Regions from separate parts of the Kitasatospora purpeofusca genome, predicted to be linked through region 2. Evidence: predicted binding sites of a transcription regulator. Region 2 holds the regulator's gene; the other holds the start of a gene.
What was found. The regulator HspR, encoded in region 2, represses chaperone genes until heat shock. The targets are predictions, from matches to a motif close to TTGAGNNNNNNNNNCTCAA.
Positions count from the first base shown of each region.

Region 1: the regulator HspR is predicted to act here: its motif matches at 2,214-2,232, upstream of lon (endopeptidase La).

Region 1 is NZ_CP108561.1:6,037,662-6,052,808, forward strand. Features, by position in the region: gene OG715_RS26545 (response regulator transcription factor) at 1-679, opposite strand, end outside; gene OG715_RS26550 (rhomboid-like protein) at 1,230-2,045, shown strand; gene lon (endopeptidase La) at 2,255-4,726, shown strand; gene OG715_RS26560 (GtrA family protein) at 4,815-5,300, shown strand; gene OG715_RS26565 (ROK family transcriptional regulator) at 5,428-6,642, shown strand; gene OG715_RS26570 (ABC transporter permease) at 6,707-7,804, opposite strand; gene OG715_RS26575 (MarR family winged helix-turn-helix transcriptional regulator) at 7,916-8,389, shown strand; gene OG715_RS26580 (MDR family MFS transporter) at 8,518-10,071, shown strand; gene OG715_RS26585 (hypothetical protein) at 10,348-10,602, opposite strand; gene OG715_RS26590 (inorganic phosphate transporter) at 10,632-11,816, opposite strand; gene OG715_RS26595 (C40 family peptidase) at 12,229-13,890, shown strand; gene OG715_RS26600 (hypothetical protein) at 14,282-14,503, opposite strand; gene OG715_RS26605 (hypothetical protein) at 14,500-14,733, opposite strand; gene OG715_RS26610 (ATP-binding protein) at 14,730-15,095, opposite strand.
Region 2 is NZ_CP108561.1:5,114,686-5,129,832, reverse strand. Features, by position in the region: partial or broken gene manB (mannose-1-phosphate guanylyltransferase) at 1-653, opposite strand, end outside; gene OG715_RS22740 ((Fe-S)-binding protein) at 1,051-3,273, opposite strand; gene dnaK (molecular chaperone DnaK) at 3,607-5,454, shown strand; gene grpE (nucleotide exchange factor GrpE) at 5,451-6,086, shown strand; gene dnaJ (molecular chaperone DnaJ) at 6,245-7,396, shown strand; gene OG715_RS22720 (heat shock protein transcriptional repressor HspR) at 7,404-7,931, shown strand; gene OG715_RS22715 (TrmB family transcriptional regulator) at 8,135-9,166, shown strand; gene OG715_RS22710 (TIR domain-containing protein) at 9,729-10,355, shown strand; gene OG715_RS22705 (LuxR C-terminal-related transcriptional regulator) at 10,516-11,550, opposite strand; gene OG715_RS22700 (TDT family transporter) at 12,157-13,281, opposite strand; gene OG715_RS22695 (LysR family transcriptional regulator) at 13,353-14,420, shown strand; gene clpB (ATP-dependent chaperone ClpB) at 14,492-15,147, shown strand, end outside.

The sequences.
Region 1 (15,147 bases), 920 kb from region 2:
CGCCGATCTTGCGGCGCAGCGCCTTGACGTGGCTGTCGACGGTGCGGGTGCCGGACGCGTCCGTCCAGTCCCAGACCTCGGCCAGCAGTTGCTCACGGGTGAGCACGGCGCGCGGCTGGGCGGCCAGGCAGGCGAGCAGGTCGAACTCGGTCGGCGTCAGGTGGACGTCGCCCGAGGCGAGCCGGACCCGGCGCTGCACGTGGTCGATCTCCAGCTCGCCGAAGCGCAGGCTGCCCAGCGCGGGCGTCCGGGCGGCCTGCTGGGCGCGCTCGACGCGGCGCAGCAGCACGTTGACCCGGGCGGCCAGTTCGCGCATGGAGAAGGGCTTGGTCATGTAGTCGTCGGCGCCGACGCCGAGGCCGACCAGCAGGTCCGTCTCGTCGTCCCGCGCGGTGAGCATCAGGACCGGTACCGGGCGCTGGGCCTGGATCCGGCGGCACACCTCCAGTCCGTCGAAGCCGGGCAGCATGATGTCGAGGACGACGAGGTCCGGCTGCCAGGTGTGGAAGCCGTCGACGGCGCCGGGGCCGTCGTGGGCCACCGCCACCTTGAAGCCCTCCGCGCCCAACCGGGCCGCGATCGACTCGGCGATCGTGGGCTCGTCCTCCACCACCAGCACTCTGCGCTGGCTGCTCACCGTGCCGCCGGTGTTCTGGTTGTCCTGCTGAATTTCTGTCACGGTCACGCCACCGCCCCCAGGGCTGCGGGCCGGCCACCTGTGGGGATGGCGAAGGCTCCGCTTCGTAGTCTTGTTCCGTCGTGGACTGTGCCGGGTCCGCCGTCCCGTCGCGTGCGGGGGTGGCGGCGAGGGCGTGGGCCGCTCTCCGTCTCCCGTACACCTCGCAGCGTACGGACCGCAGGTGATTCCCGGCAGGTGGACCGGACATTTCCGGCCCACGGACCGGTCGCTCGGACCGGCTTTCCGGCCCACCGGGAAGTGGGCACGGGCCGATACCTTACCCGGCGTTTTTTCACTCTGTAACGGTACGTATGCACATGAGTTGACACCAAGCCGCCGGTCAGGGCGGAAAGCGGCCCCGAAAGGGGTAGAAGGTCTGGACCAATGCGGGCCCGTACGGACCCCGGATCCTCACGGCGTTCTCCCAGCGGACTCCCAGCTCCCGGACGTACCGTGACCACGACAAATTCGTGAGGGGTGGGATTTCCGGTACGCGCCGGTACGTTGGGTACGCGCGGGTGACGGCTGCGGGCGTTGGAGCGGAGGCGGCATGACGGAGCGACAGGCGCCCGCCGGGTACGGCGGGCCGCCGTACGGGATGCTCCGGGCCGGTCTGCGGAGCGGCGCGGTCGACTGGATCCTGGCCCGGGTGCCGACCCTGCGCCGCAATCCCTTCGCCCTCGGCTATCTCGCCGTGGTCGGCGCCACCACCACTTTCGCCGGGCTGGCCGACCCGGAGCTCGTGCTCCGGCTCCAGGAGGCCTCCAGTTCGGACGGGCACAATCTTTTGCAGCACCCGCTGCGCGCGCTGCTGTTCAGCGGCTTCTGGGTGGCCGGACCGGTCTGGATGCCCTACCTCTGGGCCTTCGCCTTCACCGTCGCGCCGCTGGAGCGCCGGGTCGGCCCCGGCCGGGCGGCCGTGGTCTTCGCGGCCGGGCACGTCGCCGCCACCCTGCTCTCCCAGGGCGTGGTCGTCGCCGCGGTGGAGACCGGGCGGATGGAGCCGGCCGCCATGGACCACCTCGACATCGGTGTCAGCTACGGCGTGCTCGCCAGCCTCGGCGCGCTGGCCGGGCTGCTCCGGCCGGCGGGGCGCGTGGCCGTGCTCGCGCTGGCGGTGGCGCTGATCGCGGACCAGATCGCCGCCGAGCGGGACCTCGTCACCGGGATCGGCCATCCGGTGGCGCTGCTGGCCGGGGTGGCGCTGTGGCGGTGGCTGCGCCGCTGGGACGGCCACCGGCCGCGCCGCGCCCCCCGCCGTGCCCCGCTCGGGGTGCCCGCCGAGCTGTCGTCCCGGCCGGCCTCCGCGTCCGCGTCCGCGGTCCGCCGGGCCGCTCCCGGGCCCGCGTGGCCGGGCCGCTCCTGAGGCTGTGCGGGTGGGGGCCCCGGGCCCGCGTGGCCGGGGTCCGTCCGCCGGGACCGCTTCCCGGTCCGCCCGCCGGGCCTTTTTGACGGCCCCGCGCCGACCCGCGTCGACCCCGTTCCGTTCGCTCACGGCGAACAGACGGCGGGGAACATCCGGCGGCCGCCAAGCCTTAGTCAGGTCGGCTCAAGTTCACTGACTGGGGAGAGATCATGGCATCGACGTCCACACCGCTCACCCTGCCCGTGCTGCCGCTCGACGACGAGGTCGTCCTGCCGGGCATGGTCGTCCCGCTGGACCTGAAGGACGCCGAGGTCCGCGCCGCCGTCGAGGCCGCGCGCGCCGCGGCCACCGGCGGTGCCGGGAAGCCCCAGGTACTGCTGGTCCCGAGGGTGGACGGCTCCTACGCGGCGGCCGGCACCCTCGCCACCGTCGAGCAGGTCGGCCGGCTGGCGGACGGCGACCCGGCGGCGCTGGTCCGCGCGGTGCGCCGGGTGCGGATCGGCGTCGGCACCACCGGGCCCGGCGCCGCGCTCTGGGTGGAGACCACGCCGTTCCGCGAGTCCTCCGTGGGCACCCCGGTGGCCGGCCGGGCCGCCGAGCTGGTCAAGGAGTACAAGTCGCTCTCCACCCAGTGGCTGCGTCGCCGCGGCGCCTGGCAGATCGTCGACCGGGTGGCCGCGATCGAGGGCGTCGGCGAGCTCGCCGACAACATCGGCTACGCGCCCTTCGCCACCGCCGAGCAGAAGCTCAAGGTGCTGCTGGAGGCCGACCAGGTCGCGCGACTGGAGTACGCGCTCGGCCTGCTCCGCGACCACCTCGCCGAGGAGGAGGTCAACGACACCATCCGCAAGGACGTCGAGGAGGGCGTCGCCAAGCAGCAGAAGGAGTTCCTGCTCCGCCGCCAGCTGGAGGCCGTCCGCAAGGAGCTGGCCGAGCTGAACGGCGACCCGGCCGACGAGGAGGACGACTACCGCACCCGGGTCGAGGCCGCCGACCTCCCGGAGAAGGTCCGCGAGGCCGCCCTCAAGGAGGTCGACAAGCTGGAGCGGGCCAGCGACCAGTCGCCCGAGGGCTCCTGGATCCGCACCTGGCTGGACACCGTGCTGGAGCTGCCCTGGAACGAGCGGACCGAGGACAGCTACGACATCGCCGGCGCCCGCGCGGTGCTCGACGCCGACCACGCCGGCCTGGCCGACGTCAAGGACCGCATCGTCGAGTACCTGGCCGTCCGCAAGCGCCGGGCCGAGCAGGCCGCCGCGGGGCAGGGGCTCGCGGCGCAGCCGGACGGACCGGGCGAGCAGGACGGACCGGGCGAGGTCGCGCCCCCGAAGGGCGGCGGACGACGGGCGGGCGGCGCGGTGCTCGCGCTGGTCGGCCCGCCCGGCGTCGGCAAGACCTCGCTCGGCGAGTCGGTGGCCCGCGCCATGGGCCGCACCTTCGTCCGGGTCTCGCTCGGCGGCGTCCGGGACGAGGCCGAGATCCGCGGCCACCGGCGCACCTACGTCGGCGCGCTGCCCGGCCGGCTGGTCCGGGCGCTCAAGGAGGCCGGTTCGATGAACCCGGTCGTCCTGCTCGACGAGATCGACAAGGTCGGCTCCGACTACCGGGGCGACCCGGCCGCCGCCCTGCTGGAGGTGCTCGACCCGGCGCAGAACCACACCTTCCGGGACCACTACCTGGAGGTCGAGCTGGACCTCTCCGACGTGGTCTTCCTCGCCACCGCCAATGTGCTGGAGTCCATCCCCGAGCCGCTGCTCGACCGGATGGAGCTGGTCCGCCTGGACGGCTACACCGAGGACGAGAAGGTCGTCATCGCCCGCGACCACCTGCTCCCGCGCCAGCTGGAGCGGGCCGGTCTCAAGGACGAGGAGGTCGCGGTCGACGAGCCGGCGCTGCGGAAGCTGGCGGGCGAGTACACCCGCGAGGCCGGCGTCCGGAACCTCGAACGGGCGATCGCCCGGGTGCTGCGCAAGGTCGCCGCGCAGACCGAGCTGGGGGAGCGCGAGCTGCCCGCCGCGATCGGCGCGGAGCAGCTGCGGGCCCTGATCGGCCGGCCGCACCACGTGCCGGAGGCGGCCCAGGAGCCCGCCGAGCGCCGCACCGCGGTGCCCGGGGTGGCCACCGGCCTTGCGGTCACCGGGGCCGGCGGCGACGTCCTCTTCATCGAGGCCTCGCTCGCCGACGCCGAGACCGGCGGCACCGGGCTGACCCTGACCGGCCAGCTGGGCGACGTCATGAAGGAGTCCGCGCACATCGCGCTCTCCTACCTGCGCTCGCGCGGGGCCGAGCTGGAGCTGCCGGTCACCTCGCTGCGGGACCGGGGAGTGCACCTGCACATCCCGGCCGGCGCCGTCCCCAAGGACGGTCCGAGCGCCGGCATCACCATGACCACCGCGCTGGCCTCGCTGCTCTCCGGGCGCAAGGTGCGCGCCGACGTGGCGATGACCGGTGAGGTGTCGCTGACCGGGCGGGTGCTGCCGATCGGCGGGGTGAAGCAGAAGCTGCTCGCCGCCGACCGGGCCGGGGTCACCACGGTGATCATCCCCCGGCGGAACGAGGCCGACCTGGACGACGTCCCGGCCGAGGTGCTGGCGCGGCTCACCGTGCACCCGGTGGCCGACGTCCGGGAGGTGCTGCGGCTGGCCCTGGAGCCGGCCGAGGTGCTGGCCGCCGTCGCCTGACCCGGCCCGTCCGGTCACTTCTGCGGCCCCGCACGGAGCCCGGTTCGCCGGACGGGACGGGCTCCGTGCGCCGTGCCAGACTGCGAAGATGCCGTCCCTCACCCAGCGCGTCCTGGTCCGGGTACCGGGCCGGGTGCGACCGGCCCTGGTCCGGCACCGGCGGCTGGTGAAGTTCCTGCTGGTCGGCAGCGGCTGCTTCGCGCTGACGGTGCTGATCAACTACGCACTGCGGTTCACCGTCATGCCGAGCAAGCCGGTGCTGGCGCTCACCGTGGCGACCGTGGTCGGCACCGTCCTCTCCTACCTGCTCAACCGGCGGTGGTCCTTCCGCTCCTGCTGGCGCCGGCGCGAACCACTGCTGTTCGTCCTGGTGAGCGCCGTCGCCGTGGCGGTGAACGACCTGCCGCTGATCGCCTCGCGCTACCTGCTGAACCTGCGCGAGCCCTGGGTCAGCCCGTTCACCCAGGAGCTGGCCGACTTCCTGAGCGGGATGGTGCTGGGCACCTTCGTGGCGATGCTGTTCCGCTTCTGGGCCATGCAGCGCTGGGTCTTCACCCGGGTGGAGCAGACCTGAGCCCGGGGCGGGCCGGAGCACCCCGGGGCGGCCCGGGGCGGTTCGGCCTAGGCTCGGAAGGGCTCCCGGGCACCGGAAGCGCCCGGTTCGTCAGGGCAGGGAGCCTCGGCCGGAGCGGGTGAGGATGATGCGTGAGACGGATGGCGCCCCGACCGGGCCCGCGAGCCAGCAGGGGATGCGCCGGGCCAATCTGGCGCTGGTGCTCGGCGCGATCGCCCGCGCCCCGCGCTCGCGCGCCGAGGTGGCCGCCGGGACCGGACTGACCAGGGCCGCGGTCTCCTCGCTCGCCGAGGAGCTGATCGGGGCCGGACTGGTGGTCGAGGAGGGACCGGCCGCGCCCAGCGGCAAGGTCGGCCGCCCCGGCACCGCGCTCGGGCTCAACCCGGACGGCCCCGGCGGCCTCGGCGCCGAGATCGGGGTGGAGCATTTGGGCGCCTGCGTGGTCGACCTGCGCGGCGAGGTCCGCTCCTGGCAGCGCCAGGAGATCCGCAACCGGGGCCGGCGCCCCGCCGCCGTCATGGCCGACCTCGCCGAACTGGTCCGCCGGGCCGCCGCCGAGGCCGGACCGCGTCCGGCCGGGCTCGCCCTGGCCGTGCCCGGACTGGTCGGGATCGACGGAGCCCTGCTCCAGCGGGCCGCCAACCTGGGCTGGGAGGAGGTGCCGCTCGCCGCCGAGCTGCGGCTCGCGCTGCGCGCCGCCGGCGCCGGGGAGCTGGCCGAGCTGCCGCTGCGGGCCGACAACGAGGCCAACCTCGGCGGGCTCGCCGAACGCTGGCTCGGCGGTGGACCGGCCGACTTCCTGCACGTCTCCGCCGAGGCCGGGATCGGCTCGGCGATCGTGGTCGAGGGTCGCCTGCTGCGCGGCTCGCGCGGCTTCGCGGGCGAGCTGGGGCACGTCCCGGTGCGACCGGACGGCCCGCGCTGCGCCTGCGGGGCGCACGGGTGTCTGGAGCAGTACGCGGGGGAGGCTGCGGTGCTGCGCGCGGCCGGGCTGGAGGGCATCCGGGGCGACTGGGTGGCGCTGCTCGCCGAGCGGGCCGAGGCCGGGGACGAGGAGGTGCGGCGGGCGCTCGCCGGGGCCGGGGCCGCGCTGGGGATCGCCTCGGCGGGCGCGGTCAACCTGCTGGACCCGGCGGAGGTGGTGCTGGGCGGCGGCTACGCGCAGCTGGCGCCCTGGCTGCTGCCCGCGATGCGGGCCGAGCTGGCCGCCCGGGTGACCGTCCGGCCCTGGGCGGACGAGCGGCTGACGGTCTCCCGGCTGGGCCGCCGCGGCCCCCTGCTGGGAGCCGCGGCGGGTGTGGTGCGGTCGGTGCTCGCCGATCCGGGCCGGCTGGAGGCCTGAGGGCCTGACGGGCCTGACGGCCCGGAGCCCGGCGGCGGCGCGCACCGGGGCGGTCGGCCCTCGATCAGCCCTCGATCAGCTCGCGGCTGCGGTGCGAGGGCCGGCGCAGCACGGCGGCGAAGGTCACCGCGATCCCGGCCAGGGCCCAGGCCAGCAGGACGAGCAGCGGCCGGGTCAGCGCGGTGCCGTCGAAGTAGGCGATGGAGCGGGTCGCGTCGGTGCCCGCGCCGTTCGGGAACCAGGCCCCGATCGCCCGCCAGAACGGCGGCATCAGCGGCGGCGGGAAGACGCCGCCCGCGCTGGGGTTGCCGAGCACCACGAAGAGCAGCACCGCGACGCCGATGCCGATGATGTCGAACAGGCACTGCAGGGCCATGGTGAACGCGCCCACCGCGAAGACCACCAGCGCGCCGACGGCCGACATCGACCAGAACGGCCCGGGCAGCGCGTCCAGCACCGTCTGGACGATGATCGCGCCGCCGATGCCGGCCGCGACCGAGTAGACCGCCAGCGTGCCGAGGCGGATCAGTGCCCGGTCGGTGTTGGCGGGCTTGGCCCCGGCACTGACGCCGAGGATGGAGGCGACCAGGTAGCCGCCGACGCACCAGCCGATCACCAGGTAGAAGGAGGAGAGGCCGTTGGCGTCGCCCTTGGCGAGCGGCACCACGTCCTCGACCTTCACGGTGCGGCCCTGGGTCTTCTCCAGGCCGGTGACGATGCTCTCGGCGGCCCGGGCGGCCGACGGGCCGCGCGCGTTGGCGACCAGCAGCACGTCCTCGGTGGAGGCCGGGTTCACCACCAGCGCGGCGTAGACCTTCTGGTCCTTGATCTGCTCGGTGGCGGTCTCCGCGTCCGGCGCGGTGACGGCCTTCACGGCCTGGTCCGGGACCGACTCCAGGCCCTGGACGAACTTCGGGGCGACCTGCGGCGGGGCGACCACCGCGATCGACAGCTCGTGCGGGGCGGGGTGGTGCAGGGCACCCACGTACGAGGTGACGAAGCCGAGCTGGAGCAGCAGCACGCCGATGACCAGCATCGCGGCGCGCGGGGTGACCGCGCCCTTCAGCTCGGCGACGAAGCCCTTCCGCGGCTCCGGCGCCGATGCCCGCGCGGGTTCCTGCGTCGGTTCCTGGCCTGCCTGTTGCCCGGGGGCGGAGGTCATGCACATCTCCTTGTGTATCGGGGGAAACCGGATACTTAATAGCATGAACTAGTTTCCTCTGTGTTTCTCCCGCGCCGCAGCGGCCCGGGCCGGCTGCGGGATACTGGCGCGGTGAAGGTGCCGAACGAGGAGCACGACGAGCAACCCCTGCTGGCCGTGGAGCGCGAGGTCGGGGTGCTGTTCCGGCGCGGCCGGGCCCGGGTGGCGGAGCTGTCCCGGCGGGTCCATCCGCAGCTGGAGGGCATGGCGTACAGCCTGCTGGGCCATGTCGAGCAGGCCGGGCCGGTGCGGGTGACCGACGTCGGCGTGCACTTCGCGGTCGGCAAGGCGACCATCAGCCGGCAGATCCGGGCGCTGGAGGAGCTGGGCCTGCTGGCCCGGGAGGCGGATCCGCTGGACCGGCGTTCGGCGCTGGTGTCGCTCACCGAGGACGGCCGGCGGCGGTTCCTCGCGGCCCGGGACGCGCGGATGGACCGGGTGCGGGAGCTGATGGCCGGCTGGTCGGAGGAGGACGTGGTGCGCTTCGCCGAGCTGCTGCACCGCTTCAACGACGTGGTGGGCGAGGCGGCCGTGCCGAGCGCCTGAACGTCCGAGTGGTCTGCCGGGAGCCCGGGCCGTGGGTCGGTCCGGGCTTTACTTGTTCTTGAAGAATGTTGCCCAAGTCAACCATCTCGGCCTATGGTTGCGTCAGGCAACTATCCCGAAGGACCTTGATGACCGCCACCGCCACCCCGACTGCCTCGACCGGAGCCGCCGCCGCCACCGACCAACCGATGACGCACCGGCAGGTGATGGAGGCGCTCTCCGGCCTGCTGCTCGGCCTCTTCGTCGCCGTGCTCTCGTCGACCGTCGTCTCCAACGCGCTTCCCCGGATCCTCACCGATCTGCACGGCGGACAGTCCGCCTACACCTGGGTGATCACCGCGACCCTGCTCACCCTCACCGCCTCCACCCCGATCTGGGGCAAGCTCTCCGACCTCGCCAGCAAGAAGCTGCTGCTGCAGATCGCGCTGGTCATCTACATCGCCTCCTCGGCCCTGGCCGGCTTCTCCCAGAACACCGGCCAGCTGATCGCCTGCCGCGCCCTCCAGGGCATCGGCGCCGGCGGCGTCACCGCGCTCGCCCAGATCTGCCTGGCCGCGATGGTCCCGCCGCGCGAGCGCGGCCGGTACAGCGGCTACTTCGGCGCCGTCTTCGCCCTCGCCACCATCGGCGGCCCGCTGATCGGCGGCGTCATCGTGGACACCTCCTGGCTCGGCTGGCGCTGGTGCTTCTACGTCGGCATCCCGTTCGCGCTGGCCGCCATCCTGGTGCTGCAGCGGACCCTGAAGCTGCCCGTGGTCCGGCGCAAGGTGCGGATCGACTACCTGGGCGCGCTGGTGATCACGGGTGCGGTCAGCCTGCTGATGATCTGGATCACCCTGGCCGGCAAGAACTACGCCTGGCTCTCCTGGCAGACCGCGGCCATGGTCGGCGGCGGACTGCTGCTCGGCGCCCTCGCCGTCGTGGTCGAGCGCCGCGCCGCCGAGCCGATCATCCCGCCGCACCTGTTCCGGCACCGGACGGTCACCCTGTCCGCGCTGGCCAGCGTCCTGGTCGGGATCGGGATGTACGGCGCCACCACGTTCCTCAGCCAGTACTTCCAGCTCGCCCGGGACAAGTCGCCGACGGTGGCCGGCCTGATGACCCTGCCGATGATCCTCGGCCTGGCCGTCTCGTCCACCGTGGCCGGACGGCTGATCACCAAGTACGGCAAGTGGAAGGCCTACCTGGTCGCCGGCACCGCGCTGCTCGCCGTCGGCTTCGCCCTGCTCGGCACCGCCCGGGCCGACACGGCCTACGGCCTGCTCTCGGTCTACATGGCGATCACCGGCGTCGGCCTCGGCCTCACCATGCAGAACCTCGTCCTCGCCGTGCAGAACACCGTGCCGCGCGCCGAGCTCGGCGCGGCCAGCTCGGTGGTCACCTTCTTCCGCACCATGGGCGGCGCGATGGGCGTCTCCGCGCTCGGCGCGCTGATGAACAACCGGGTCGGCCACTACCTCGCCGAGAACCTGGCCGCCGCGCACGTCCCGGCCTCCGGCGGCGCGCTCGGCGGCGGCATCCCGGACCTGCACAAGCTGCCCGCGCCGCTGGTGCCGCTGGTCACCGACGCCTTCGGGCACGGGGTCGGGGTGGTGTTCCTGGTCGCGGCGCCGTTCGCGCTGCTGGCCTTCGTCACGGTGCTGTTCATCCGGGAGACGGTGCTGCGGACCGCTCAGGACTGATTCGCCCGGGGCCGGTCCGCCGGGGGCTCCGTTCGACCGGACGCCCGCCCGCTTGCCGGGCGGGCGTCCGGCGTTGGATGCCCTGTGCGGGTCGTGCGGTGCCCGGGTCGTGCGCGGCTTCGGGCGTTCGGGCGTTCGGGCGTCCGGGTCGGGAACGGGAACGGAGGGCCGGGACGGGTCCGGCGGATGTCGGCCGGGGGGACGGGTACGGAGAACGGCCGGAGGGCCGGGAGTGGTGGTCCACTCCCGGCCCTCCGGCCGTTCGGTGCTGTGCGGCTACTTGCCCGCGATCAGCGACAGCCCGTACAGGACGGCCGCGCCGCAGACGGCGAAGCAGGTGTAGGCGCCGGCCAGGGCCAGTCGGCCGCCGTTCGCCGGGGCGCCCGGTCCGGCCGCCTCGCGCTGCGCGGTGAGCGAGGCCTCGCGGCGGGACAGGGCCAGGATGCCGAGGGCGAAGACGGCGACGACGGCGACGGTGATGCCGAAGCTGACACCTGCGGTCTGGGCCAGGGCGTTCCACTTGATGTGCATGGTGTTTCGAGCTCCTCAGCCGGCGGCGGTCAGGCCGCGACCGTGGTCGAGGCGGGGGTCGGGGTGGCGGACGCGGCCGGGCCGACCTCGACCGGGGTGACGTCGGTGACGTCGTCGGCGGTGACGTTGTCCGCCCCGACCGGCTGGCGGCGGGAGATGACCCACATCGCGCCCGAGCCGGCCACGAGGGCGACGCCGACCAGCGCCACGCCCCAGTTGCCCTGCTCGGCGAGGAAGGCCGCGAGTCCGCCCACGGTGGCGGCGGCGGGCAGGGTCAGGCCCCAGGTGTAGACCATGCGGCGGACCAGGCCCCAGCGCAGCTCGGCCTTCGGGCCGCCGAGGCCGGCGCCCATGATGCCGCCGGAGCAGACCTGGGTGGTGGAGAGGCCGAAGCCCATGTGCGAGGAGGTCAGGATGACCGTCGCGGCGGCCGACTCGGAGGCGAAGCCCTGGCGCGGGGTGATGTCCGCGAGGCCCTTGCCCATCGAGCGGATGATCCGCCAGCCGCCCATGTAGGTGCCGACCGCGATCGCGGCGCCGGCCGAGACGATGACCCAGGTGGGGGGCAGCGCGCCCTTCGGCAGGGCGCCGACCGAGACCAGGGTCAGGGTGATGATGCCCATCGTCTTCTGGGCGTCGTTGGTGCCGTGCGCCAGCGAGATCAGCGAGGAGGAGAAGATCTGGCCGGTGCGGAAGCCCTTGCCGACGGTCTCGCCGTTGCTCTTGCGGGTGATCGCGAAGGCGAGCTTGGTGGCGCCCCAGGCGGCCAGGCCGGCCACCAGCGGGGAGGCGACGGCCGGGATGAGGATCTTGCTGACGACGGTGTCGAAGTTGACACCGTTGGCGCCGACGCCGACCACGGTGGCGCCGATCAGGCCGCCGTAGAGCGCGTGCGAGGAACTCGACGGCAGACCGCGCAGCCAGGTCAGCAGGTTCCAGAGGATCGCGCCGGCCAGTGCGGCGAAGATGATCTCCGGATGGATGCCGGCCTTCTCGTTGACGATGCCGCCCGAGATGGTGGTGGCGACCTTCACGGAGAGGAACGCACCCGCGAAGTTGAGGACGGCCGCGATGGTGACCGCGACCTTCGGCCTGAGGGCTCCCGTGGCGATGGAGGTGGCCATCGCGTTGGCGGTGTCGTGGAACCCGTTGGTGAAGTCGAAGGCGAGCGCCGTGATGATCACAACGGCCACCAGGAACGAGATGTGTTCCATACCCAAACAATCGTCGTAGTTGTCGCACAGACGTCGGCGTTGTTCGCGACGGTAGGGATCCCGGATGAACGGAAGGTGAACAGGCATCGGAATCGTGGTTCCGATGGTGACTTGGGGGTGTCCGGGACCTTTCCAGGGGGTGCTGGCCACCGCGCTGAGCTGGACATTAGTGGAGATCTGCCCGGTTCGCCCCCTTTTGCTGAGAGCTGTCTCACAGCGCGGTGAAAAATTCATCGAGCCGTACGGGTGCGGTCTGTTTCCGGTGAGTAACCCATGGCAGGATCGGCGGAGGTCCGGGGACCCCGGAGCGTGGGCTTAGGGGAGGACAGGACCTATGGGCGGCGGGGTACGACGAGCGGAACCGACGGGCGGACGAGCGGCGGGCAACCGCGGCGGCGGACGGCCGGCCTGGGTGCGGGCCGCACTGCGCTGCGGGGCCGTGCTCGCGGCCGCCGCGCTCGCGCTGCCGCTGGCCGCCGGCGCGGCCTGGGCCGACCCGGCCCGGCCCACCCCCGGCGCCACCGCGCCCGGCGCGCCCGTGACCGACCCCGGCGGTGACCCGCTCGCCGCCGCCAAGGCCACCCTCGGCCCGCTGCTGGAGCAGCTGCAGACGCTCTACCAGGGTGCCGAGGCCGCCACCGAGCAGTACAACGCGGCCGTCGCCAAGGTCACCGAGCAGCAGGCCTCGCTCACCGAGCTCAAGACCAAGCTGGACCGCCAGGAGAAGCAGGTCGACGCCGGTACCGACATCGCCGCCCAGCTCGCCGCCGCCCAGTACCGCAACGGCTCCGCCTCCGCCTACGCCGAGCTGCTGCTCTCCAAGGACCCGTACGAGGCCGTCACCATCGCCGAGCTGCTCGCCACCGCCAGCCGCTCGCAGAACGAGTTCCTCGCCAAGCTGACCTCCGACCGCGACGCGCTGGGCGTGCTGCGGAAGCAGAACGAGGAGGCGCTCGGCACCTCGCAGACCCTGGTCACCCAGCAGGACGCCGCCAAGGCCAAGGTCGCCGCCGACCTCGCCGCCGTCGAGCAGCTGGTCTCCTCGCTCACCGGGGCGCAGCGTTCCGAACTGGAGCAGGTCGAGAAGGCGAAGGCCGACGAGGCCCAGCTCGCCCTGCTCGCCTCCGGGGTGCTCGGCCAGGGCGAGCGCACGCCGTCGCTTGCCGGGCGGGCCGCCGTCGCCTTCGCGCTCGCCCAGCTGGGCAAGCCGTACGTGTGGGGCGGCGCCGGGCCGGACGTCTTCGACTGCTCCGGGCTCACCTCGCAGGCGTGGCTGCACGCCGGCAAGCCGATCCCGCGCACCAGCCAGGAGCAGTGGGCGCAGCTCCAGCACATCCCGCTGAACCAGATGCGGCCCGGCGACCTCGTCATCTACTTCGAGGGCGCCACGCACGTCGCGATGTACATCGGCGGCGGGCTGGTCGTGCACGCGCCGAGGCCGGGTTCGTACGTCAAGGTCGGGCCGATCGGGGCCAACCCGGTCCTCGGCGCCGTCCGGCCGGACCCGAGCGGTGCCGCCGACGAGGCGGGCGGCTCCTGGAAGGTGCCGGACCTGCCGGCCGGCTGGGACGCGGTCACCCCGATCGCGTCCAGCCCGTTGAACCAGCCGCCGGTGCCCGAGGGCACCGTGGTGCCGCCGGTCGTGCCCGCCCTCCCGGGTACGCCGACCGCGCCGGTCACCACCCCGGGCACGCCGGTGACTCCGGGCACGCCCGACCCGACCAACCCGGGTACTTCGACGGGGACGCCGACCGGCACCCCGACGGGGACGCCGACCGGGGTCCCGACCGACCCGGGCACCGGCACGCCGACGACCGCGCCGACCGGCACGCCCACGGGTACCCCGACCGGCACGCCGACTGGCACGCCGACCGGCACCCCGACGGGGACGCCCACGGGAACGCCGACCGGCACCCCGACCGGGACGCCCACCGAGACGCCGACGGGCACCCCGACCTCGACCCCGACCGGCACCGGCTCGCCCACCGCCTCGGGTTCTGCGGCGGCCACCGCCTCCGGCACCGCTTCGGCCTCCGGAACCGCGTCGGGCATCCTCCCGCCCAACCAGCACTGACCCCAGCACGGACCACGGCGGAGGCCGGGCTTCGAGACCCTCTCGAAGCCCGGCCTCCGCCGTTGTCCGGGGGCAGCCGTTCCGACCTCGGCCAGCCGCTCGCCGACGCCGTTCGTCCTGGTGATGAGCAGGCGGAGCAGGAAGTCGGCGGGGCTGACTTCCTGTTTCTGGGGCACGCCGTGAGAGCCGTTTCCGGTGGCTCCTTGCTCCACGCAAGGAGCCACCGGGACCGAACCGTGCCACCGGGGGAGTGGGAAGTCGGCGCGGCCGACTTCCCACTCCTGGGGCTTCTTGGGCGGCTCCCTTGCTGCTCGCACGGGAGCCACCGGAACTGGGCGGTGCTGTTGGTGGGGTGGGAAGTCGGTGGGGCCGACTTCCCACTCCGGGGTGGTTACTGGGGTATGCGGGTGTGGGGTTGCTGGTCGGTCTGGTGGGCGGTCCAGGTGTGTTCGGTGGTGCCGTCGGGGAGGGTGTGGGGTTCCCAGTGGCCGTGGCGGGTGATCGGGGGTGGGGGCGGGCCGATCTTGAGGGCGGTGAGGACGCCGGTGATCACGGTGGTGATGGCGAGGGCGAGGAGGACGGCGAAGGCGGCGCCGACGAGGAAGCGGCTCACCCCGGGGCCGCTTCGCGGAGCAGGGTGAGGAGGTTGAGGAGGGTGGAGACGGGGGCGTCGCCGAAGTCGACGAGGAGGCGGCCGTCGATGGTGGGCTCCGCCACGGTGATGGAGCCCCAGCGGAGGCCGAGGGGTCTGCCGCGTTCGTGGAGTTCGCGGAGGAGTGCGGTGACCTCGGGTTCGGTGTAGGTGCGCAGGTAGGGGTCGTGGGGATCGACGGGGGCGTTCACGCGGCGAAGTCCAGTTCGAACCAGACGACCTTGCCGGTCTTGGTGGGGTCGACACCGAGGCGGTGGGTGAGGGCGCGCACGAGGTGGAGGCCGCGCCCGGACACCGCGTAGGGGTCGGCGGAGATGCGGGGTTCGGGGAGGTCGGGGCAGTCGTCGCAGACCGCGACGCGCAGCGTGGTCGGCCGGAGGCAGACCAGGACGGCAGGGGCGGGGCAGCGGCCGTGCTGCCAGGCATTGACGAACAGTTCCTGGAAGGCGAGTTCGGCGTCGGCGATGGCGTCCGGCCGCCAGCCGGCGGTGTGGAGGACGGAGCGGAGTTCGGCCCGGACGGCGGAGCAGTCGGGCGGGTTGCAGGCACGCATGGCGAACCTCCAAGGGGAGGGGCAGGGAGGGAGGAAACGTCGACGGATGCGC
Region 2 (15,147 bases):
GTGTCGACGACGCCGCGCAGCAGCGCGCCGGTGGCCAGCAGCTCGGGGAAGGTCTCGCGCTCGACGGAGACCTCGCGGCCGGTCGGGATGCGGTCGATGACGGAGCGGGTGAAGACGTAGCAGCCGGCGTTGATCTGGTCGGTGACGATCTGCTCCGGCGTCTCCGGCTTCTCCAGGAACTCCAGCACCCGGCCGTGCTCGTCGGTCGGGACGAGGCCGAAGGCGCGCGGGTCCTCGACCCGGGTGAGGTGCAGGGTGACGTCGGCCCCGGCGGCCACGTGGCCGTCGCGCAGGGCGGCGATGTCGACGCCGGAGAGGATGTCGCCGTTGAAGACCAGGACCGGCTCGTCGGGGCCGCAGGTGAGCCCGGTGGCCGCGTTGCGGATGGCGCCGCCGGTGCCGAGCGGCTCGCGCTCGGTCAGGTAGACCAGCTCGATGCCGTAGGGGGTGCCGTCCTGGAAGTGGTCCTCGAAGACCTCGGCCAGGTAGGAGGTGGCGAGCACCACGCGGGTGACCCCGGCCGCCGCCGCGCGCGCCAGCTGGTGCGCGATGAACGGAACGCCTGCCACCGGCAGCATGGGCTTGGGGGTGTGGGTGGTCAGCGGACGCAGGCGCGTGCCCTTACCACCGACCAGCATGATCGCCTCGGTCATGGTCTGCGCTGTTCCCCTTGTGCTCTGTGCGGCCCGGCCCGGCGGGCCGATACCTCCGTCGGTGTGGTGAACGCCGTTCCGGGGGCCGGAACGGATCGACCGGCTCACGGCCGGTCCGGCGCCTACTGTATTTCCTTCTGACAGGAGCGCCGCGCGGTGGTCCTGCCCCCGGTGCCCGGGACGGGACCGGGCCGCGGCCGGGAGCACCCGGTGCGGTCACCGGAAAAGCCCGTGGCGGTCACCGGAAAAGCCCGTGGCGGTCACCGGAAGATCCCCGTGCGGATGCCGGAAAGGGCCCGGCCCGGGCGGATGCCGGTGGCACCCCCCGGGCCGGGCGGTTGTTGCAGAACTGTCGAACAACCGGGCCGGTTCACGGCCCCGTCGGGCGGAACGCCGCTCAGGCGTCGACCGTCTGCGGCTCCTCGGCCTCGGCCGGCGGAACCGCCTTGACCGAGTCGAGCAGCAGCTGGGCGACGTCGACGACCTTCAGGTGCTCCTTGGCCGCGCCCTCGTTCTTCTTGCCGTTCACCGAGTCGGAGAGCATGACCAGGCAGAACGGGCAGGCGGTGGAGACGATGTCCGGGTTGAGGGACAGCGCCTCGTCCACGCGCTCGGTGTTGATCCGCTTGCCGATGCGCTCCTCCATCCACATCCGCGCGCCGCCGGCGCCGCAGCAGAAGCCGCGCTCTTTGTGGCGGTGCATCTCCTGCTGGCGCAGACCGGGGACCTTGTCCATGATCTCGCGCGGCGGGCTGTAGACCTTGTTGTGCCGGCCCAGGTAGCAGGGGTCGTGGTACGTGATCAGGCCCTCGACCGGGTTGACCGGCACGAGCTTGCCCTCGTCGATGAGGTGCTGCAGCAGCTGGGTGTGGTGGATGACCTCGAAGTGGCCGCCCAGCTGCGGGTACTCGTTGGCGATGGTGTTGAAGCAGTGCGGGCAGGTCGCCACGATCCGCTTGACCGGGGCGTCCTCCAGCGCGGCGTTCAGGGTCTCGACGTTCTGCGCGCCGAGCATCTGGAAGAGGAACTCGTTGCCCAGGCGGCGGGCGGAGTCACCGGTGCAGGACTCCTCCTTGCCGAGGATCGCGAACTGCACGCCCGCGGTGTGCAGCAGTTCGGCGAAGGCCTTGGTGGTCTTCTTCGCACGGTCCTCCAGGGCGCCGGCGCAGCCCACCCAGTACAGGTACTCGACCTCGGCGGGGTCGATGTCCTCGCCGATCACCGGCACCTCGATGCCGGTCTCCTTCTTGAGCTCCTTGACCCAGTCGAGGCGGGCCTTGGTGGCCATGCCCCAGGGGTTGCCCTTGTTCTCCAGGTTCTTGAGCATGGTGCCGGCCTCGGTGGGGAACGAGGACTCGATCATGACCTGGTAGCGGCGCATGTCGACGATGTGGTCGATGTGCTCGATGTCGACGGGGCACTGCTCGACGCAGGCGCCGCAGGTGGTGCAGGACCACAGCACGTCCGGGTCGATGACCCCGTTCTCCTCGGCGGTGCCGATCAGCGGGCGCTCGGCCTCGGCCAGGGCGGCCGCCGGGACATCGGCCAGCTGCTCGGCGGTGGCCTTCTCCTCGCCCTCCGCGTCCTTGCCGCCGCCGGCCAGGAGGTAGGGGGCCTTGGCGAAGGCGTGCTCGCGCAGGCTCATGATCAGCAGCTTCGGCGAGAGCGGCTTGCCGGTGTTCCAGGCCGGGCACTGCGACTGGCAGCGGCCGCACTCGGTGCAGGTGGAGAAGTCGAGGATGCCCTTCCAGGAGAAGTGCTCGACCTGGGAGACGCCGAAGACGGCGTCGTCGGCCGGGTCCTCGAAGTCGATCGGCGCGCCGCCGCTGGTCATCGGGCGCAGCTCGCCGAGCGCGGTGGAGCCGTCCTCCGCGCGCTTGAAGTAGATGTTGAAGAAGGCCAGGAAGCGGTGCCAGGCGACGCCCATCGAGGGGTTGATGCCGATGGTGATCGCCCAGGCGAAGGAGGTGCAGATCTTCAGCATCGCGAAGATGTAGACCAGGTTCTCCAGGGTCCCGTGGGACAGGCCGCGGAAGGCCGCCACCAGCGGGTAGGAGATCAGGTACTTGGCCTCGTAGGAGCCGACGCCCTCCAGCGCGCCCTCCAGGCCGCGCAGGATCATGATGCACAGGCCGATGCCGAGGATCGTGTACTCGACGTAGAAGGCCTGCCAGGCGATCGAGCCGGCGAAGCGGGACTTGCGGCCCGCCCGGCCGGGCAGGCTCAGCAGGCGGATCACGATCAGGGCGGCGATGCCCAGCGTGGTGAAGGTGCCGACCAGTTCGGTGAAGAGCTCGTACGGCAGCCAGCCGCCGAGCACCGGCAGCACGAACTCGGCGTCGAACAGCTGGAAGAACGCGGTGAGCAGGGTCAGGCCCAGGGTGAAGAAGCCGACCGCGACGAACCAGTGGGCGACGCCGACGATCCCCCAGCGGTTCATCCGGGTGTGGCCGACGAACTCCACCGCCACGGTCCTCGCCCGCTGGGCGGGCTGCCCGAAGCGGGTGGCGTCCGGCTGGCCGGTCCGCACCACCCGGTAGATGTACAGCGCCGCACGAGCGGCGAGCGCGGTGCCGACCACGAACGTGACCAGCGAGATGACGATCGCTGCTAGCTGCATCGGCTCTCCGTCTCCTGCGGCTTGCTTGTTGCGGGTGTGCAGTGTCTCCGGGGCAGTGTACTCGTCGGTAACTTCCTGGGCCGACGGCCCGGACATTACCGTCGGGCACCACTTCTCCTGAAGATGCTCAAGGTATGGCGGCAGTCACGTGAACGCACGCCCGGGGGCACCCCGGCCGTGTCCCGGCGGCCGCCGCAGCCGCCCTCGACCCATCCTCGACCCATCCTTGGCTCACCAAAGTTGAGCGCTCCGGACTCATAGCTGTTGACGCGTCCCGGCCTGTCATGCATCCTTGAGCCTGTAAAGCTCAACTCTTCCGTGGAGGTATTTACGATGGCACGCGCGGTCGGCATCGACCTCGGCACGACGAACTCGGTCGTCAGCGTTCTGGAGGGTGGCGAGCCCACCGTCATCACGAACGCCGAGGGCGCGCGGACCACGCCGTCCGTCGTCGCCTTCGCCAAGAACGGCGAGGTGCTCGTCGGCGAGGTGGCCAAGCGCCAGGCGGTCACCAACGTGGACCGCACCATTCGCTCGGTCAAGCGCCACATGGGCACCAGCTGGAAGATCGGGCTGGACGGCAAGGACTTCAACCCGCAGCAGATCAGCGCCTTCATCCTGCAGAAGCTGAAGCGCGACGCCGAGTCCTACCTGGGCGAGACGGTCACCGACGCCGTCATCACCGTCCCGGCGTACTTCTCCGACTCCGAGCGCCAGGCGACCAAGGAGGCCGGTGAGATCGCGGGCCTCAACGTCCTGCGCATCGTCAACGAGCCGACCGCGGCCGCCCTGGCCTACGGCCTGGACAAGGACGACCAGACCATTCTGGTCTTCGACCTCGGCGGCGGCACCTTCGACGTCTCGCTGCTGGAGATCGGCGACGGGGTCGTCGAGGTGAAGGCCACCAACGGTGACAACCACCTCGGCGGCGACGACTGGGACCAGAAGGTCGTCGACCACCTGGTCAAGGTCTTCCAGGCCGGCCACGGCGTCGACCTGTCCAAGGACAAGATGGCGCTGCAGCGTCTGCGCGAGGCCTCCGAGAAGGCCAAGATCGAGCTGTCCTCGTCCTCCGAGACCTCGATCAACCTGCCCTACATCACGGCCTCCGCCGAGGGCCCGCTGCACCTGGACGAGAAGCTCACCCGGGCCCAGTTCCAGCAGCTCACCTCGGACCTCCTGGAGCGCTGCAAGGTCCCGTTCCACAACGTCATCAAGGACGCGGGCATCGCCCTCTCCGAGATCGACCACGTCGTCCTCGTCGGCGGCTCGACCCGCATGCCGGCCGTCGCCGAGCTCGTCCGCGAGCTGACCGGCGGCCAGGACGCCAACAAGGGCGTCAACCCGGACGAGGTCGTCGCCATCGGCGCCTCGCTCCAGGCCGGTGTCCTCAAGGGCGAGGTCAAGGACGTCCTGCTGCTCGACGTCACCCCGCTGTCCCTCGGCATCGAGACCAAGGGCGGCATCATGACCAAGCTGATCGAGCGCAACACCACGATCCCGACCAAGCGCTCCGAGATCTTCACCACGGCCGAGGACAACCAGCCGTCCGTGCAGATCCAGGTCTACCAGGGCGAGCGCGAGATCGCGGCGTACAACAAGAAGCTCGGCATGTTCGAGCTGACCGGCCTGCCGCCGGCCCCCCGCGGCCTGCCCCAGATCGAGGTCACCTTCGACATCGACGCCAACGGCATCATGCACGTCGGCGCGAAGGACCTCGGCACCGGCAAGGAGCAGAAGATGACCGTCACCGGTGGCTCCGCGCTGCCGAAGGACGACATCGAGCGCATGATGCGCGAGGCCGAGCAGTACGCGGACGAGGACCACAAGCGCCGCGAGGCCGTGGAGACCCGCAACCAGGCCGAGCAGCTCGTGTACTCCACCGAGAAGTTCATCGCCGACAACTCCGACAAGCTCCCGGCCGACGTCAAGACCGAGGTCGAGACCGCCATCGGCGAGCTCAAGGAGGCCCTGAAGGGCGAGGACATCGCGGCGATCCGCGACGCCTCGGAGAAGGTCTCCACCACCGCCCAGAAGCTCGGCCAGGCGCTCTACGCCAACGCCGACGCCGCCGGTGCGGCGGGCGCGGCCGGCGACGCCGGTGACGCCGGTGCCAAGGACGACGACGTCGTCGACGCCGAGATCGTGGACGACGAGAAGCCCAAGGGTGGTGCGGCATGACGGAGAAGCCGCAGGGTGCCGAGCCCGGCGACGACTCCGCCGCCGAGGAGGCCGTGATCAAGGCCGCCGAGGAGGCCGCCTCCGCCGGTGCCGAGGGCGCCGGGGCGGGCACCCCTTCGGGGGACGCCGCGGCCAAGCAGCTGGCCGAACGCACCGCCGATCTCCAGCGCCTCCAGGCCGAGTACCAGAACTACCGCAAGCGGGTCGAGCGCGACCGGCTGACGGTCCGCGAGATCGCCGTCTCCAACATCCTGGAGTCGCTGATCCCGGTCCTGGACGACATCGGCCGGGCCCGCGACCACGGCGAGGTGACGGGCGGCTTCAAGTCCGTCGCCGAGTCGCTGGAGACGGTCGTGGCCAAGCTGGGCCTGCAGCAGTTCGGCAAGGAGGGCGAGCCCTTCGACCCGACCATGCACGAGGCGCTGATGCACAGCTACTCCTCGGAGGTCACCGAGGACACCTGCGTCCAGATCCTCCAGCCCGGCTACCGGATCGGCGAGCGGATCATCCGCCCGGCGATGGTCGCGGTCGCGGAGCCCCAGCCGGGCACCCAGACCGCGCCCGGCCCGGACGCCGACACCGCCAAGGGCGGGGAGAAGAAGGACCAGGCCGACGGTGGCTCGGACAGCTGACCACCGGTGACAGCTGACAACCTTTGCGCTGCGGAGTCGTACGCCGGCCAGTACGGCGGACGGCTCCGCAGCGCGCTGTCGAGGGTCCCCGGCACCACTGACCGGGTTCCGACCGTTGACAGCACTGTGACGATGGACCTCGGGAGGTGGCGTCGGCCATGAGCGGCAAGGACTACGTGGAGAAGGACTACTACAAGGTCCTCGGCGTGCCGAAGGACGCCAGCGCCACAGAGATCAAGAAGACCTACCGCAAGCTGGCGCGCGAGTTCCACCCCGACGCCAACAAGGGCGACGCCAAGGCCGAGGAGCGGTTCAAGGACATCTCCGAGGCCTACGACGTCCTCTCCGACGAGAAGCGCCGCAAGGAGTACGACGAGGCCCGCAGCCTCTTCGCCAACGGCGGCTTCCGGTCCGGCGGCCCCGGTGGCACCGGCAGCTACAGCTTCGACTTCGGCGACCTGTTCAACGGCAACCAGGGCGGCGGCAGCGGCGGGATCGGCGACGTCTTCGGCGGCCTCTTCAACCGGGGCGGCCGGCAGGCCCAGCCGCGGCGCGGCTCCGACGTCGAGACCGAGGTGACGCTCTCCTTCGAGGAGGCCGTCGACGGTGCGACCGTCCCGCTGCGGATGACCAGCCAGGCCCCCTGCCGTCTCTGCAACGGCACCGGCGCCAAGTCCGGCACCACCCCGCGGGTCTGCCCGACCTGCGTCGGTTCCGGCACCGTGAGCCGGGGCCAGGGCGCGTTCGCGCTCTCCGAGCCCTGCCGGGACTGCCGCGGCCGCGGCATGATCGTCGACGACCCGTGCACCGACTGCCACGGCAGCGGCCGGGCCAGCTCCGCCCGCACCATGCAGGTCCGGATCCCGGCCGGCGTTCAGGACGCCCAGCGGATCCGGCTCAAGGGCAAGGGCGCCCAGGGCGAGCGCGGCGGCCAGCCCGGCGACCTCTACGTCTCCGTGCACGTCGACCCGCACCCCGTCTTCGGGCGCAAGGGCGACAACCTGACCGTGACCGTGCCGGTCACCTTCCCCGAGGCCGCCCTCGGCGGCACCATCGAGGTGCCGACCCTGAACGGCCCGTCGGTGAAGCTCAAGCTGCCCCCGGGCAGTGCCAACGGCCTGACCCTGCGGGCCCGCGGCAAGGGCGCCACCCGCAAGGACGGCACCCGCGGCGACCTGCTGGTCACCGTGGAGGTCGTGGTGCCCCAGACCGTCACCGGCGACGCGCTGACCGCACTGGAGCAGTACCGCGAGGCGACCGCCTCCGACGACCCACGAGCCGCTCTGTTCAGAGCGGCGAAGGGAGCGTGACGACCAGATGATCCCCGACGAACCCATCGGACCCGGCCTCGGTGACGGCCTGCCCGGTGGTGGCCTGCCCGGCGGCGGCGCCCGTCGCACCACGCGCCGCAGTGCCCCGCAGCCCCACTACGTGCTCACCGAGGAGACCCCGGTCTACGTGATCTCGGTCGCCGCCGAGCTCTCCGGTCTGCACCCGCAGACCCTCCGCCAGTACGACCGGCTCGGACTGGTCTGCCCCGACCGCACCGCCGGCCGGGGCCGACGCTACTCCGCGCGCGACATCCAGCAGTTGCGCGAGGTCCAGCGGCTCTCCCAGGACGAGGGCATCAACCTGGCCGGCATCAAGCGGATCATCGAGCTGGAGAACCAGGTCACCGCGCTGCGGTCCCGCATCGCCGAACTGGCCGACTCCCTGGAGGGCGCGGCCACCGCGCTCCAGCAGCGCGAGGCCACCATCCACGCCTCCTACCGCCGCGACCTGGTCCCCTACCAGCCGCCCACCCCGCACTCCAGCGCCCTGGTCGTCTGGCGCCCCAAGCGCTGACCTCCCGCGCCGCCGCGCCGTCGCCGCCGGTTTCCCCCTGGCCGGGGGGTGCCGGCGGCGCGGCGTTTGGTGAGAGAGTGCTCGGTGCAGGCAACAGCAGATCGAGAAACACCGATGCCGGCCCTCGAAGGCTCTGTCCAAGATCCCCGTAGAAGTCGGCGCCCCGGCTTCACACAGCCCTATCCGACACCAGGGAGCCGCAGATGAGCGACCCGGCCGATCCCGGACTCACCTCAGGCGGTCTCGGCGTCCTTTCGGATAATGCGCGCAAGCTGTATCTCGACATCCTGCACACCCACGGTCGCCTGATGCCCGAAAACCGCGAGGCCGCCGACGCCGAGTACCTTCAGGAGCTTCTCGACATCGGCCTGGTGGTGCCGGACACGGACGATCCGAACGTCCTCGTCGCCGTGGACCCCCAGCAGCTTTCGTCCGGGCTCATCGCCTCCTGGCAGCGCAGGGCCCTCGACCTGCTCTCCCGGGCCGAGGCGCTGCCGATCGACCTGAAGGACCTGACCGAGGCTTTCCACACGCCGAAGCAGACCGGCGGCAGCATCGAGTACGTGCGCGGAAAAGTGCTGATCAATCAACGGCTGGGCCAGTTGACCACCAGCTGTACCGAGGAGTTCCTGGCCGCGCAGCCGGGCGGTCCCCGCCCCCCGGAGGCCCTCGCCAGCAGTCGGGACCGGGATCTGGCGCTCCTCCAGCGAGGCGCCTCGTTCCGGACGATCTACCACCCGAGCACCCGCTACCACCCGGCCACCAGGGACTACGTCCTGGCGATCACGGACGGGGGCGGGGAGGTCCGCACGCTGGACGAGCCCTATACGCGACTCATCGTCGTCGACCGGCGTACCGCCATCATTCCTGTCGCCGACGACCTGAATGTGGCCGCGTTCATTCACGACAGGGCGATCATCAGCTATCTGGTCTCCGACATCTTCGAGCGCAACTGGAACCGCGCACTCGAATTCGACGGCGCCCGAGCGGTACCTCAGGAAGTCATCTCACGCCTGCGGCAGACGATCATCGATCTGCTGCTGAAGGGCACCAGCCACCGCGTCATAGCCAGGAGTCTCGGCATCAGCGAACGCACCCTCGCACGCCACATAGCGGACATGCGGGAGGACTACAAGGTCGATTCACTGTTCCAGCTCGGATACGTGCTGGCCCGGACCCCTCAGCACGGTCACCCCGAGAGCCGGCCGGACGGGCTGGACCAGGTCACCGACTGACCCGGCGAGCCCTCCGACGGACCGGCTCAGGTCCAGTTGCTGTCGCTGTCCGTCAATGCCAGCGTCCGCAGCTCCGAGGACGCGGGGCTGTGCGAAGCGGGCTGGTGGCCGGAAGCTGCCGAGACAATCTGGCTGCTCGCGGTCAATACTGCTACAACGGCAGCGATCGAAGCCGCCACAATGCGAACGTGCCGGCGCAGGCGAAGCATGCGATCACGCCTTCCTGAGTAGTCGCAAGGTATCGAGCAATGGGAACAGCTGAGCAATCGACCACATAATGCCCCAGCTCGAACGCGCGCGCCACATGCCCCCTCTGCAGAAGTGCGTCATCTCCATGCCAGGCAGTCAGATGCCACCTCGAAGCAGTGGACTCGGCCGCCCCGCACGATGGACGATCAGTTCGCTCCCGATGGTCCCGGCAAGCTCACCACACTTGCCGATGTACCTTCAATTCACCATTCGGCCCCGCCCCTCGAGCGGAGACCGCAGCCACGCCGATCGGAACCCCTGACCCAACCCTGCCGGACCTGGTGAACCCGATCAGCCACTCCCCGGAGTCGACATGACTGAGCCCTACCTGCGTCACCATGACAGCCAGGCCCACGAGGGTCGGCGTGCACGAGTCTTCCTGGCCGCGCCGCTGATGCGGTTGACCGGGCCGGCGGACAGCGTGGTGACTCTCGCCAGCCGGACGCGGCTGACGACCCTTCGCACCACCCTTCTCCGCAGTGGTGCCGCCGTCTACAGCGCCCACCACAGTGACGCCTGGACCGTCGCCGGGCGCGCTCCCGAGCCGCGGGTGCCGTCGGACTTCCGCGCGCTGCAGTCCGCGGACCTGGTCTTCGCCTACGTGGGTGCGCCGCTCTCCGCCGGCGTCAGCCTGGAGCTGGGCTGGGCGTCCGCCCTGCGCAAGCCGATCGTCCTGCTGGTGGACGAGGCCATCACCCACAACCCGCTGATCGCCACCATCGAGCAGGTCGCCCCCGTCCTGCCGCTGGTCTTCGACGACACCTGGTCCCAGGAGGCGCTCCACCACACCGTGGAGACCGCCCTCGACTGGGCCGGCATGGCGCTCTCCCTGCGCGAGGGCTTCTGGACCGCCCCCGGCGAGCAGTTCACCGTCCCCCGGCAGCAGCCCCCGGCCGTCGGCCCGACCGGCTACTGGCCCACCGGCGCGGCCGCCGGCTGATCGCGGTTCGGGCACCGGGCCCCCGCCCGGGCTCCCCGCGTCCGCCGGCCGAGCCGGAACAGCCTCTCCACGTCGTGGAGTTCCCGCGGCCGGGGCGGTGCGAGCGGTGACGGTCCGTTCGCGCCGCCCCGGCCGCGGGGCGACCGGGGCGGCGGCGGGGTCAGCCGTCGTCACGGCCGCCCCGCATCAGCCAGCCGAGCTGGAAGAGCGTCTGGGCGCCGTAGCGGTCGCGCAGGCGGGAGATGTGGGCGGCGACGGTGCGTTCGCTCAGGCCCAGCCTGGTCGCGACGGCGCGTTGGGTGAGACCTCGGGCGAGGAGGCGGCCGACGCGTTCGGGCGCGCTGTGGGCGGCGCCCCGACCGGGCGCGGTGGAGCGGCCGATGGCGTCGGCGCGGCACCAGTCGCGTTCGAAGGCGTTGACGATGAAGGCGATCCCGGCCGGGTCGGTGATGAACGCGGCGGTGCTGTGGTCGTCCGAGGCGGAGATCACGGCGACCGAGCGGTCGAAGATCATCAGCCGCTGGATGGGCTCGTCCAGGATCCGGATCAGCGAGCCGCGCCGGGTGACCTCCTCGGCGTAGGCGAGGGCGGGCGGTTCGGACATCGCGACCGGCTGGTAGATGGTGCGCAGCGAGCAGCCGCGCCGGAGCAGTTGGACGTCCTGCTGGATCGCGATCTTGAGCGCGTCGGCCGGGCGGGGTCCCGGCTGGGCGGTGAGGACCTCGGTGCGGCAGTCGGAGACCAGCTGCGAGATCCGGTGCCGGATGTGGATGTGGCCCTCGATGTAGACGGCGCCGCCGGAGCGCTCGGGCGGGCGGGGCATCGCGTCGTAGGCGCGGGTGAGGGCGTCCAGGGTGCCGGGGAGGTTCTCGGCGCGGACCAGGAGCCGGGTGGCCTCGCTGCGGAGTTCGGCGCCGAGGCGGTCGCTGACCGAGCGGGGGCTCACGGCGGTGTAGCAGGCGTCCATCGGGTTGGGCATCAGCAGGCCGATGGAGACCAGCCGGCGGACGGCGTCCCGGTCGGCCTCGGGGACGTCGGCGACGCGGATGCGGCCGCCGTCGGCGAGGATCGCCAGATAGAGGCCGCGGGCGCTCTCGTCGGGTTCGCCGGCGGTTGCTCCGGTGCCGGCCGTTCCCTCGCCGTCGGGGGTGCCGCCCGGGGCGTCCTTCGGATCCGCCGTCGCTCCGAACGTCACGTCGAACGCTCCCTGCCGGGTTCTCTCGGGGGTGTGGTGCTCCTCGCGCGCCGCGCGGTGGCCGGCGGCCTCACGGTACTGGGGACCGACGGGCCCCCGGACTCCGGGTGCCGTCGCACACGGGTCCGGGGAGCCGTCGGTCCACGCCGCGGTCACAGTGCTTCCGGCGAGGCGGAGCAGCAACGCCTCGCCGGCTCCGGTCCCGGGGGCCATCACCACACATGGCGTCCCGGCCGGCGCTCTTCCCCCCGATATGCAGGCACGTACGGACGTGCCGGTCGCATCCAGCTTTGAAGAGCAAGTCACCGTCGTCGGGCTGCGGTTGCCCGGTCGACCTGGCGTGACTCCACCCTCACAGCGTGACGGCCGGTGAACAAGTGCCGCCCTGCTGCATGTTCTCGCAATTGCAGAAACCTGCAGCGCCGGACCGGCACCGACTGCAACGGGCCGCTGCCGGTTCCTGCGAAGTCCCAGGTCAGCGGGGTGCGGTGGAAGTTCTCCGACCGTCCGTCCGGTCGGTGGCGGACGCGCGGAGTCCGGAAAACCGGACGCGGGAGGCCGTCGGAGCCGGTCCTGCGGCGCGGTCGGAGCCGGTTCCTGCGGACCTCAGCGGGCCAGCAGCCGTCCGTCGGCCAGCGCGCGGGCCGTGCCGCCGGCCGCGAGCGCCCAACCCGCCAGCAGCAGCGCGAACAGGCCGACGGCGAGTCCGGTGAACCCGGCGAAGCCGGTGTGCCGGGCCAGCGCGGCGGCTCCGGTGACGCAGGTGCCGATCGGGAAGGTGAACGCCCACCAGGTCATCCCGAAGCCCATCCCGGCCCGCCGGGCGCGCAGGTTGGCGGCGAGGGCGAGCAGCAGCCACAGCATCGCGACGCCGAGCACGGCCACGCCGTACAGCTCGGCCAGCGGCACCGCGACCGGGGCGAGCCCGGGGAGGACCGGTCCGGCGGCGTCGGCGAGCTGGTGCACGGCGGTGGTGGACTGGCCGAGCGGGCCGAGCACCAGGAACAGGGTCGGGGTGAGCGCCAGGGCGGACAGCTTGCTGTGCACCAGGCCGGTGAGCACCACCGGCAGCAGGGCCAGGGTGGCCAGCAGGCCGATCCCGAACAGCGTCGCGCAGCCGTACAGCAGGGCCTCCCGGGCGCCGCCGGCGGGCAGGTGCGGGACGAGCGCCGGGCCGGCGGCGGAGGCGACCAGCGGGGCGACCACGGGCAGCAGCCAGGTCGGGTTGGCCCCGAGCGGGGAGACCTTGTGCCGGGTGATCATCAGATAGGGGATGCCGACCGCGACGGCCAGCGCGTACAGCGTGCCCGCCGTCCACAGCACCAGGTCGATCGCGACGGCCGGGCCGGTGCCGAGCACCCGGGAGCCGACGGTCAGGGTGCCGAGGCCGACCGAGAGCAGCGCCATCGGCGGACAGCCGTAGAAGACGGCGGTGGCCGGGTTCTCCAGCAGGTGCTCCCTGGCGGCCTCGCGGTGCCGGGTCAGGTGGACCGCGCGGGCGGTGCCGAGCAGCAGCAGGGCGGCCAGTCCGAGCGCCCACACCACCTCGGCGAACCCCAGCAGGCCGGGCCACCGGACCGGGAGGGCCGCCGCGCCGTTCGCCACGATCGCGGTCCCCATGACCACCGCGTACCAGTTCGGGGTGAGCTGGGAGAGGTCGAGGCGGCGGGCCCGGTCGACGAGGCGGGCCCGGACGGACAGGGGGGGAGCGGCGCTGAGCAGGGTGACCATGGCATCAACCGTCCCCCGGGAGGTCGGCCGCCGGTAGCGCCGCCCGCTCTATGAGGGCATAGCCTGAATCTATGCCCCTCTCCCCGCGCGTCCCCGAAATCGGTGCCCTGGAGCTGCTGCTCGCGGTGGCCCGGCTCGGCAGTGTCGGCCGGGCCGCCGCCGAGATCGGGGTGAGCCAGCCGACCGCCAGCGCCAGGATCAAGGGGATGGAGCGGCAGATCGGCGTCCCGCTGCTGGAGCGCTCCCCGCGCGGCTCCCGGCCCACCGAGGCGGGCCGGCTGGTGGTCGAGTGGGCCCGGCAGGTGGTGGAGGCGGCGCAGGCGCTGGACGCCGGGATCGACGCGCTGCGCGAACGCCGGGACGCCCGGCTGACCGTGGTGGCCAGCCTGACCGTCGCCGAGTACCTGATGCCGGGCTGGCTGCTGGCGCTGCACGCGACCAATCCGGGGACGGCCGTGACGCTGCGCACCGCCAACTCGGCGGACGTGGCCGGGCACGTGCTGGCCAGGGACGCCGACCTGGGGTTCGTCGAGGGGCCGCTGCCGCCGGCCGGTCTGGCGGGCGCGGTGGTGGCGGCGGACCGGCTGGTGGTCGTGGTGGCGCCGGACCATCCGTGGGCGCGGCGGCGCTCGCCGCTGTCCGGGGCGGAGCTCTCGGCGACCCCGCTGGTGCTGCGCGAGCCGGGCTCGGGGACCAGGGAGGTGCTGGAGATGGCGCTGGCCCCGTACGGCGGCGCCGCACCGCCCCGGCTGGAGCTGGCCTCGTCGACGGCGCTGAAGGCGGCGGCGATGACCGGCGCCGGGCCGGTCTGCCTGAGCGAGCTGGCGGTGGTGGAGGAACTGGCGACCCGGCGGCTGGTGGCGGTGCGGCTGGCGGAGGAACTGGACCTGCGGCGGCCGCTGCGGGCGGTCTGGCCGTCCGGGCAGCGGCCGACCGGGCCGGCCCGGGACCTGCTGGCGCTGACCCGGCGGACGGCGGGGACGCACCAGGCGAGGATGGCCCAGGCGCGGACCCTCCCGCCGCGGTCGGCGGCCCGGCCGCAGACCGGGACGGGCGCGGCCCCCGGCGCGACCGGGACGGCCGCGCGGAGCGAGCGGCCCGTTCTGCGGGCCCGCCCCGACCGTTCACGCAAAAGTTGAGCGGAATAGACTCAACTTAGTGCATGCTGTAGAGAGCAGACATCAGCTCGACGAGGGAGGACCCCCCAGCAGTGGACGCCAGCAAGTTCACCACCAAGACGCAGGACGCCCTGTCCGCCGCGATCCGGCAGGCCGGCGCGGCCGGCAACCCGGACGTCAAACCGGTGCACATCCTGATCGCCCTGCTGGAACAGCCCGAGGGCATCGCCAAACCGCTGCTGGAGGCGGTCGGCGCGGACGTGTCCGCGATCGACGCCGAGGCCCGCCGGCAGCTGGCCGGACTGCCCAGCGCCTCCGGCTCCACCGTCGCCGCGCCGCAGCTGGCCCGCGACACGATGGCCGTGCTGACCGAGGCCGGCAAGCGCGCCGACGACCTCGACGACCAGTACGTCTCCACCGAGCACCTGCTGGTCGGCCTGGCCGCCGAGGGCGGGGCGGTGGCCGAGCCGCTGGTGCGGCAGGGCGCCACCGCCAAGGCGCTGCTGGCCGCGTTCAAGGACGTCCGCGGCAGCGCCCGGGTCACCTCACCGGACCCCGAGGGCACCTACAAGGCCCTGGAGAAGTACGGCACCGACCTCACCCAGGCCGCCCGGGACGGCAAGCTCGACCCGGTGATCGGCCGGGACCAGGAGATCCGCCGGGTGGTGCAGGTGCTCTCCCGCCGGACCAAGAACAACCCGGTGCTGATCGGCGAGCCCGGCGTCGGCAAGACGGCCGTGGTCGAGGG